Regions from separate parts of the Paraphotobacterium marinum genome, predicted to be linked through region 1. Evidence: predicted binding sites of a transcription regulator. Region 1 holds the regulator's gene; the other holds the start of a gene.
What was found. Region 1 encodes MetJ, which represses methionine synthesis genes. Its sites were predicted from a motif close to TTAGACNTNTANANGTCTAA; they were not measured.

Region 1 (5,338 bases):
TGTACTAAATCGGCAGCATACATCATTATACTATTAGTATTTTCATAATCTCCTCTTAAAGCCACAATATGTTTAATACCTAAGCTCCAATAATTTTTTGCTATATCTCTGAGTTGATTTCTACTTGTATCAATACACGTTAAATGAGGAGCAACTATTAAATCTGTATTTCTAACAATTTCTTCAATAATTTTGTGAGTATTTGCTCTTTCTCCATTATTTGCCCCATAAGTTACCGAGACGAAACTTGGATTTAATGGTACAAGTTTATTCAGACTCTCCCATAATTGTGTTTTCATTTCTTCCGTTTTAGGTGGAAAAAACTCAAAAGATATATCAACCTTATGAGAAATATCCAGTAAATTATTGTTCAACGAATCTAAGTAATTATTATAATGGTATTTCATATTGATCCTCCTTACTTGAACAAATTAATTGCTCTATTCAAATCACTTAACAGATCTTCATAATCCTCAATACCAATAGAAAACCTCAATAAATTTTTTGAAATTCCAGCATTTTTTAGAGCATTGTTTTCCATTGCTCTATGGGTCATACTAGCTGGATGGCAAACTAAACTTTCTGCTCCTCCAAGTGACTCTGCTAAAGAAAACAATTGCAAGCTATTTATAAATTTTTCTATCTGAACTGAACTTAAATTAAATTCACAGGAAATAATTGAGCCAAATCCTTTTTGTTGTCTACTAGCTATTTCATGGCCGTCATGACTACATAAACTAGGATAGTAAATTTTTGTAATTACTTTTTGATTGAGGAAAAAATTCAATATTCTTTTTGTATTAAACTCGTGTATTTTTAACCTGGCTGAAAGTGTTCTTAATCCTCGACTAGTTAAGAAAGCATCAAACGAGTTGGTATTAGAGCCAATACAATTTCCCCACCACTTTATTGATTCAAAATCCTCTTTATGTTTACAGATCACTGCTCCTGCCAAACAATCAGAATGTCCATTAATGAACTTTGTTAATGAGTGGACCACAAAGTCCGCTCCTAAATCTAATGGAGTTTGATAAATTGGAGTTAGGAAAGTATTGTCTACTACAACTTTAGTATCAAAAGATTTAGCTAGAGAAGTGATTTTTTCTATATCAGTAATTTTCAGTAAAGGATTAGATGGTGTTTCAATAAATATCAGTTTAGGTCTTTGTTCTAAGTAATATTGAACTTGATCTAAGTTTGATGTGTCTACAAACCTAACATTAAAATCACCCTTCAATTGTCTTGCTTCAAAAAGCCTGTGTGTGCCTCCATAACAATCTTTAGAAACCAGTACTAAACTGTTCGAATCCAAAGTTGTGCTTAAAACCAAATTGATTGCTGAAGTTCCAGAGTTGGTAACAATAGCCCCAAATCCATTTTCAAGTTGAGATAAAGTACTCTCTAATTGCTCTACCGTTGGATTTCCAGATCGAGAATAATCATATTTGGGTATTTCTCCTAACTGAGAGAAAATAAAATTAGTGGACATAAAAATCGGTGGAATTACAGAGCCATATTGATTATCACTTCCAATTCCACTCCTAACTGCTACTGTTGACTTTTCTAATAAACCTATCTCTTCTATATTAGTTCTATCATCTATCATGATTAAAAAATCCTTTATACATTTTCAAACAATTGATATATTATAGCTAGAGACATCTTTTGTAGACGTATAGATGTCTAATTAAGACTATAATAAATTATATGTAATGTGTAAATAATTAATTTTTGTGTTCTGAGAGAATATTATGAAAGATTGGAATGGTGAATTTATAAGTCCTTATGCTGAATATGGCAAAAAAACTGAACAAGTTAAAAAGATAACTGTCTCTATCCCACTAAAAGTACTAAAAATATTAACAGATGAACGAACTCGTAGACAAGTACTTAATCTAAGACATGCTACAAACAGTGAACTATTGTGCGAAGCTTTTTTACATGCGTTTACGGGACAGCCTTTACCAACTGATGATGATTTAAATAGAAATACTCCGGAAGATATTCCATTATTGGCAAAAAATAAGAGTGAAAAATAAAAAAAGACTTCATAGAAGTCTTTTTTTTATTCAAATAAGATGTTTGCTTTTTATTTACTTGATAAAGCTCCAAAGCGTTTTTTGAATTTATCCACACGACCACCTGAGTCAACATTTCTTTGTTTACCAGTATAAAATGGATGACATTTATCACATACATCTAAGTTAATATCTTTTTTCTTAAGTGTGCTTCTAAATGTAAAAGTGTTTCCACAAGAACACTTAGCATTAATATCGTTATATTCAGGATGAATACCTTGTTTCATAGTTTTAACCTCAAATAGAAGTCCGTATCGCTCTCCTAAACCTAGCTAGGCACCATACGTTATTAAAAAAAGTCTAATTTAATAGACCACAAATTCAGATCGCAAATTCTAAGCTTTTTAGTTATAATTTGCAAGTTATTTATTATAAATAAAGCAACAGCGAATTATAACTCAAATTATGAAAATCAAAAATAAAGTTGTGAATGTGGCGCTTCCTATCCCATTGAAACAATGCTTTCAATATATTAACTGTTCTGAAAAGAATGATATTATTGGATACTCAGTTTCTGTTCCTTTTGGGAAAAGAGTTCTCAAAGGTATCGTTATAAGTGAGGTTAATACCCCAATCACTAAAAATTTGAAAACAATTCTAGAAGTAATTGGGAGCCTTCCTTATTACTCACAAAAAGAAATTGATTTTTTTTTCTAATAGCAAAATATTATCATTACCCACTAGGTCAGTTAATATCAAAAATACTTCCCATTCAAGTTGACAATCAAATACCGATTATCAAAGAGTATAGTTTAAATAAAGATCTAACTAATCATCTAAACTTAATACCCAAAAGAGCTTTTAAGCAACAGCAAATAATCAACTATTTAATGACAAATAAAGTTTATCACTCAAATTCAAAACAATTTAAAAAAGACTTTCCGATTATTAAAAAGTTAATTGATAAAAACATTATTGTGTATACAAAATTCGAACATAAAGTTGAAGAAATCAAAAAAATCGACAAAGCTGATATTATTAACTCAACAAATAAGGTTTACTTAAATCAGGAACAAAAACATGCTATTGATTCGATAGACCATTTTAATCTTTTTCAAGTATATTTACTTTATGGTATAACCGGTTCTGGTAAGACAGAAGTCTTCTTAAATTTAATAGAAAAAGTTCTTCTAAATAACAAAAAAATCATCTATTTAGTACCTGAAATTGGATTAATTCCACAAACAAAACATAGAATTCAAAAGAGATTCAACTGCCCAGTTTATGATTACCACTCTGAAATAAGAGTCTCTGAAAAAAAATTAATTATAAATGAATGTAAAACAAGAAAACCATTAATTATTGTAGGAACAAGATCCACAATTTTTCTTTCGATAAATGATTTAGGTATGATAATAATTGATGAAGAACATGATTCCTCATATAAACAACAAGATTCATTTCGTTACAATGCAAGAGATATAGGAATACTTAAAGCTAAAATTTACAATATTCCTGTTGTTTTAGGATCCGCAACACCATCATTAGAAAGTCTTAACAACGTCAAACAAAATAAATATAAATTATTAACTCTATTAAAAAGAGCATCAAACCTTGAGTTACCAAGGATAACGATTTATGACATTAAAAATACATTTAATAAATCTGGTATATCTGATTTTTTATTAAATAAAATTAAAATACACATCAATAACAATAAGCAAGTATTAGTATTTTTAAATAAAAAAGGATTTTCTGACTCGTTAATTTGTAACGAATGTGGATGGATCAGTGAGTGTGAAAGATGTGAAAAATTCTATACACTATATATGAACAGTAAAAAATTAAAGTGTAATTATTGCTTGCATGAAAAACCTATTGATATCCAATGCCTTTCCTGTGGCTCAACACAACTACATCCTTTGGGCTTTGGAACAGAGCAAGTACAAAAATATTTGGAAGAAAGCTTTCCAAACAAGAAAGTTATACGCCTGGATGGTGAAAGTACAAAAGATAAATCAAAATTTTTAAATACTCTAAAAGATATAGAAAATAAAAATTATGATATTATTATTGGAACTCAATTAATTACCAAGGGACATCACTTTAAACATGTTACTCTCTCTGCATTAGTGAATGTGGATTCAGCTCTTTTTAGTAATGATTTTCGTGCAATTGAAAAATTAAATCAGCAAGTAATACAGGTCTCTGGCAGGGCCGGAAGAGAGTCTTTTAAAAGCGAGGTTATAATACAAACACACTTTCCCGAACATTCTTTTTTTTCAATTATTAAACAACAAAATTATCTGGATATTTCAAAAAACTTACTAAAAGAAAGAGAGATATATAATCTACCACCATTTAGTAATCACATAATATATCGCTCAAAATCAATTAATAGCGATGAAAGTTATGAATATTTAATGATTTTAAAAAGTTTTATTAATAAACAAAATAAAAACATATTAACTTTAGGACCGTCCCCTGCTAGTATTAGAAAGAAGGCTGGATTATATCGATGGTTGCTAATTTTACAACATGATAAAAAGAGTGAACTTTTTAAAGTAATTAATGAAGTTGAGCTTTTTATTTCAAGGAATAATTTAAAAAATAAAGTTAAATCCTCTATAGATATTGACCCTCTTGAATCAACCTGATATTAATTAAGAAATGGACGAGAAATGAATAAAAGAAAACAAACAAAAAAAGCATATACTATTAACAAAAAAGTTTTCTATGTTTTTTTAATTTTATTATTGATGGTAATTTATATAATTGGAAAGAGCGTTTTTAAAGACACTAAAAATAAAACATCTGATGTTAACTCAATTAAAATTAAAAATACAGACATTGTAAACGATAATTCTAATAAAGTTCCTTCTCCTCCAGTATCAAAGTTTAATTATGCCCAGACCTTAAAGAATAAAGTTGTTGATGTTCAAGTAGATAATAAAGTAGTATATGATTCAAGACCTTATATTATTCAATGTGCAGCTTTCAAAAGTAAAAAACAAGCAGAACAATTAAAAGCTAAAATTCAATCAATAACACAAAATGTATCTATAAAACAAACAACATCAAAAACAACATCTACAATTTGGTATAAAGTTTTAATTGGTCCCTATAAAGGAAGAAGGTTGGCACAAAATGATGCCCATCTACTCAGTCGTAATAAAATTCGTGGTTGTTTGATGATTGCACAATAATTTAAAGATTAGGGTTGAATTGCTCAAGAATACCCCCACTATCTTAATTATAGTTTCTTCTTATTTATATATTGGAGTAATCAATGACAACAATTGTATCAGTTCGACGAAATA
Region 2 (5,338 bases), 140 kb from region 1:
AGAATCCAGTATTTTATCAGCTATAGAAAAACCAGTAGCTTGTTCAATTTCAACAATACAAGTGGGACAGGTCACGTTAATTTCTGTTAACTTATTACCAATTACATCTAAACCTACCCAAAATAAGCCTTTTTGTTTAAGTATCGGAGCAATCTCTTTTGCTAGATTTAGATCTCTTTCACTGATTTCTTGCACTACGCCAGTGCCACCAGCAGCTATATTACCCCTTGTTTCACCTTTAGCTGGTATTCTTGCTAATACATAGGGCATAACTTCACCATTAATAATTATGATTCTTTTATCTCCAAGAGTTATATCTGGAATAAACTCCTGAGCCATACAATAAGCACTACCATGATTAGTCAATGTTTCAATGATTACTGATAAATTTGGATCATTTTCAGTAACTTTAAAAATTGATGCTCCGCCCATCCCATCAAGTGGTTTTAAAATTATATTTTTGTGTGTTTTATGAAAATCTTTAATTAAGTAGGGGTTAGAAGTTATAATTGTTTCTGGAGTAAGTTTAGGAAACCAGCTTGTGTATACCTTCTCATTACAATCTCTTAGACTTTGAGGTTTATTAGCTACAAAAGTTCCTTTTAATTCGGCAAGATCTAAAATATATGTTGCATAAATATAGTCGATATCAAAGGGAGGATCTTTACGCATCAATATGACATCTAAATCAGATAAGGGTATTCTTGTTGTTTCTTTAAACTCAAACCAGCTTTCTTTGTTTTGTTTTAGTATTATTTTTTTCGCCAGTGCGTATGGATTCCCTTTTTCTACATATAAATCTTGTAGCTCCATGTAAAATATTTCATAATTTCTTTCTTGAGCTTTCAGTAAGATTTTTAAGTTAGAGTCCTTAGAGACTTTAATGTTACTTATTGGATCCATTATAATGCCGAACTTCATCATATTTGTATTCTCATATGTTAAAAATCACCATAAAGGGTTTGCAATGCAGAAATTGCAGCAAAACCAGCTGTTTCTGTTCGTAAAATTCTTTTACCTAATATAATATTTGAAAAGTTTGACTTTTGAAAGAGATTAATTTCATCATCATTAAAACCTCCTTCTGGACCGATTAAAAGTCGTAAGTTTTGATCAATCATAAGTGACTTAATTGTTTGCGAACTGCTTGGCTCTAGGCAGATTTTTGCACCACTGAAAGAATCATTAACCCATTCATTTACCGAAGTAACCTCATGAATTTTAGGAACAAAGTTTCTTCCTGATTGCTCACATGCAGATATAGCTATTTTTGTCCAATGTAATAACTTTTTTTTTAATCTTGATTGATCCAGTTTTACGCCACATCGAGCTGATGTCAAAGGATATATTGATGTTACTCCAAGCTCAACAGCTTTTTGGATAGTTAAGTCCATTTTATCGCCTCGAGAGATAACTTGACCTAAGTGAATTTGTAAATTAGATTCAACATTTTTATATTCTGATTGATTTACATGAACTTTAACTGATTTATTTTTTATTTCTATGATTTTTGCCTGATAAATATAGTTATTACCATTAAATAAAGTTATAGGTGAGTCAACTGTTAATCTTAAAACTTTGGATATGTAATGACTTGCTTCAGGAGTTAATTCAAACTCTGAAGCAACATTAAGCTCTACCTTTTGATAGATGCGAGGTATTCTCATTTTACTAATTCTTTCAAAAACTCAGCCTTATCAGTTTTTTCCCATGGAAACTCCTCTCTTCCAAAGTGACCATAGCTTGCTGTATTTTGATAAATAGGCTGAAGGAGAGATAACATTTCTTGTATACCATAAGGTCTTAAATCAAAAACTTCTCTTACAGCTCTTTCAATTTTGCTATGCTCAACGGTCTCAGTTCCAAATGTTTCTAACATAATTGAGGTTGGCTCTGCAACTCCAATGGCATATGAAAGTTGAATTTCACATTTAGATGCAAGACCTGCTGAAACTATATTTTTAGCCACATACCTAGCAGCATATGCAGCTGATCTATCTACTTTTGAAGGATCTTTACCAGAAAAAGCACCACCACCATGTCTTGCGGCTCCACCATAAGTATCAACAATTATTTTTCTGCCAGTGAGGCCACAGTCGCCCATGGGGCCACCAATGACAAATCTGCCTGTTGGGTTAATTAAATATTTGGTTTTTTCGTTCAACCAGTTTTGAGGCAAAACAGGTTTAATAATTTCATCCATTACTGCTTCTTTTAAAACAGGTAGTTCAATACTTTCACAATGTTGAGTCGATATAACTACAGTATCAATTCCAACTATTTTATTATTTTCATATAGAAATGTAACTTGACTCTTTGCATCCGGACGAAGCCAGGGAAGAGCACCATTTTTTCTAACAAGGGCTTGTCTTTGCATTAGTCGATGAGCATAAGTAAGAGGGGCAGGCATAAAAACATCAGTCTCATCAGTTGCATAACCAAACATAATGCCTTGATCTCCAGCACCTTGTTCTTTAGGATCAGATTTGTCGACTCCTTGATTGATATCTGGTGATTGCTTTCCAATTGTATTAAGAACTGCACATGAGCGAGCATCAAAGCCCATATCTGAATGAGTGTAGCCAATATTTTCAATTGTATTTCTAGCTATTTCTTCAATATCAACCCATGCTGATGTTGATATTTCGCCACCAACCATAACCATTCCTGTTTTCACATAAGTTTCACATGCTACTCTAGCTTTGGAGTCTTGACTTATAATTGCATCTAAAACAGCATCTGAAATTTGATCTGCAATTTTATCAGGATGTCCCTCGGATACAGACTCCGATGTAAATAAATTAATACTCATGATTTTTTCCTAAATCTATATTTTAAACTTCTAGACGTCTATTTTAGATGAAATTAAAACCATATCAATAAATTTTTAAAAAATTTACTCTAGAGATTAAAAAAAATTTGCAGTAAGGGCATCCAATTTGAGAGAATGGGTTAAATAAATGTGACTTTAATTAATAATAGAGGAACCAACATGACATCTAGACAAGATTTAGCTAATGCAATAAGGGCTTTAAGTATGGATGGAGTCCAAAAAGCAAAATCTGGACATCCAGGAGCACCAATGGGAATGGCTGATATAGCTGAAGTTTTATGGAGGAAATTTTTAAAGCATAACCCAAGTAACCCCAATTGGTTTAATAGAGATCGGTTTGTATTGTCAAATGGACATGGGTCAATGTTATTATATTCTTTGTTACATTTAAGTGGATATGATCTTTCAATTGATGATTTAAAAAACTTTAGACAAATGGGTTCTAAAACTCCAGGACATCCTGAATATGGCTATGCCCCTGGTGTGGAAACAACTACTGGACCTTTAGGGCAAGGGATTTCAAATGCCGTAGGAATGGCTATTGCAGAAAAAAATCTCGCATCTACATTTAACACTTCTAAAACAAATGTAATCGATCATTTTACATATGTTTTTCTTGGTGATGGCTGTTTAATGGAGGGTATTTCACATGAAGCCTGTTCTCTTGCTGGAACGTTGGGGTTAGGTAAGTTAATTGCATTTTGGGATGACAATGGTATCTCTATTGATGGTGAGGTTGAAGGCTGGTTTTCAGATGATACAGTAAAAAGGTTCGAATCATATGGGTGGCAGGTTATTGCTGGAGTTGATGGGCATAACAGCATTGAAATTGAAAATGCTATTAATCAAGCTAGAAATAATTTAAGTCAACCAACATTAATTTGTTGCAAAACGTTGATAGGATTTGGATCACCTAATAAAGCAGGTACACATGATTGTCACGGAGCACCTTTAGGCGAAGAGGAAATAAAAGCTACTAAACAAAACCTTAATTGGCAATTTGGTGAATTTGAAATACCGGCTGAAATTTATAAAGAATGGAATGCTGAAGCAACTGGAGAAATCAAGGAACAGGAATGGAATAAAACTTTAGAGTCTTACTCTCAAGAAAATAAATCTTTATACGCTGAGTTAAAACGCAGAATAAATAATGAATTACCATCACAATGGAATTCTACTTTTGATGAGTGGGTAAGACAATTACAAAATAATCCAGCAAATATTGCTAGTAGAAAAGCATCCCAAAATAGCATAGAGTTTATTGCAAAAATGCTTCCCGAATTAACTGGTGGTTCTGCTGATCTAGCACCTTCCAATTTAACAACTTGGTCGAAGTCTAAAGCTCTTGCAAAAAATGACTTTTCAGGAAATTACATACATTATGGTGTTCGTGAATTTGGTATGACAGCTATCATTAATGGAATCTCACTTCATGGTGGCTTGATTCCTTTTGGTGCTACTTTCCTAATGTTTATGGAATATGCAAGAAATGCACTAAGGATGGCTGCTTTAATGAAAATACAAAATATTGAAGTTTATACACATGACTCAATAGGTTTGGGAGAGGATGGACCGACGCATCAGCCGATTGAACAAATGGCTAATTTAAGACAAACTCCAAATTTAGTCATGTGGAGGCCTTGTGATCAAGTTGAAACTGCTATCTCTTGGAAAAATGCTATAGAAAATAAAACAAATCCTACTGCCTTAATTTTTTCTCGTCAAAATTTGAAACAACAAAATAGAAATTTAAATCAATTGGATAATATTGCAAAAGGTGGGTATGTTTTAACAGATTCTGATAAAACAGACTTAATTATCATAGCCACTGGTTCTGAAGTCGGCTTAGCAGTTGAAGCTTCTATTTCGCTTAAATCAAAAGGTGTTAACACTCGAGTTGTTTCTATGCCGTCCACAAATGTTTTTGATAGTCAAAGTAGAGAATATAAGGATTCTGTTTTGTTACCAAATGTTAAAAATCGTTTAGCTATTGAAGCAGGAATTTCTGACTTTTGGATGAAGTATGTTGGCTTAGATGGAGATGTTATTGGCATGAATAGTTTTGGTGAATCTGCGCCAGCAAACAAACTTTTTGAGCACTTTGGTTTTACGGTAGAAAATGTGGTTGAAGTAGCGTTAAATATGATAGAAAGAAATAAAAAGTAAAATAAACTCACAAATTACTAATAAAGAGGATATATGTCTATTTTAAAACTTAAAGATTTAGATCTAAATGGAAAAAAAGTTTTTATCAGAGCTGATTTGAACGTGCCTATTAAAGATGGGAAGGTGACTTCTGATGCAAGAATTTTAGCTTCTCTCCCCACTATTAAATATTGCCTCGATAGTGGAGCGCAAGTTATGGTAACATCTCACTTAGGTAGACCTACAGAAGGTGAGTTTAATTCAGAGTTTTCTTTAGAGCCTGTTGCAGAATATCTTGATAAAAAACTTAATAATAAAGTTCGATTGGAAAGAAACTATCTTGAAGGCGTAACCTTTAAT

Region 2: the regulator MetJ is predicted to act here: its motif matches at 2,835-2,854, upstream of metK (methionine adenosyltransferase).

What each region holds. Positions count from the first base shown of each region.
Region 1 is NZ_CP022355.1:487,942-493,279, forward strand. Features, by position in the region: gene metF (methylenetetrahydrofolate reductase) at 1-407, opposite strand, end outside; gene metB (cystathionine gamma-synthase) at 419-1,606, opposite strand; gene metJ (met regulon transcriptional regulator MetJ) at 1,752-2,039, shown strand; gene rpmE (50S ribosomal protein L31) at 2,090-2,305, opposite strand; gene CF386_RS02695 (primosomal protein N' family DNA-binding protein) at 2,484-2,735, shown strand; gene priA (replication restart helicase PriA) at 2,909-4,675, shown strand; gene CF386_RS02705 (SPOR domain-containing protein) at 4,700-5,224, shown strand; gene hslV (ATP-dependent protease subunit HslV) at 5,308-5,338, shown strand, end outside.
Region 2 is NZ_CP022355.1:348,954-354,291, reverse strand. Features, by position in the region: gene gshB (glutathione synthase) at 1-924, opposite strand, end outside; gene CF386_RS01885 (16S rRNA (uracil(1498)-N(3))-methyltransferase) at 942-1,667, opposite strand; gene metK (methionine adenosyltransferase) at 1,664-2,812, opposite strand; gene tkt (transketolase) at 2,993-4,999, shown strand; gene CF386_RS01870 (phosphoglycerate kinase) at 5,033-5,338, shown strand, end outside.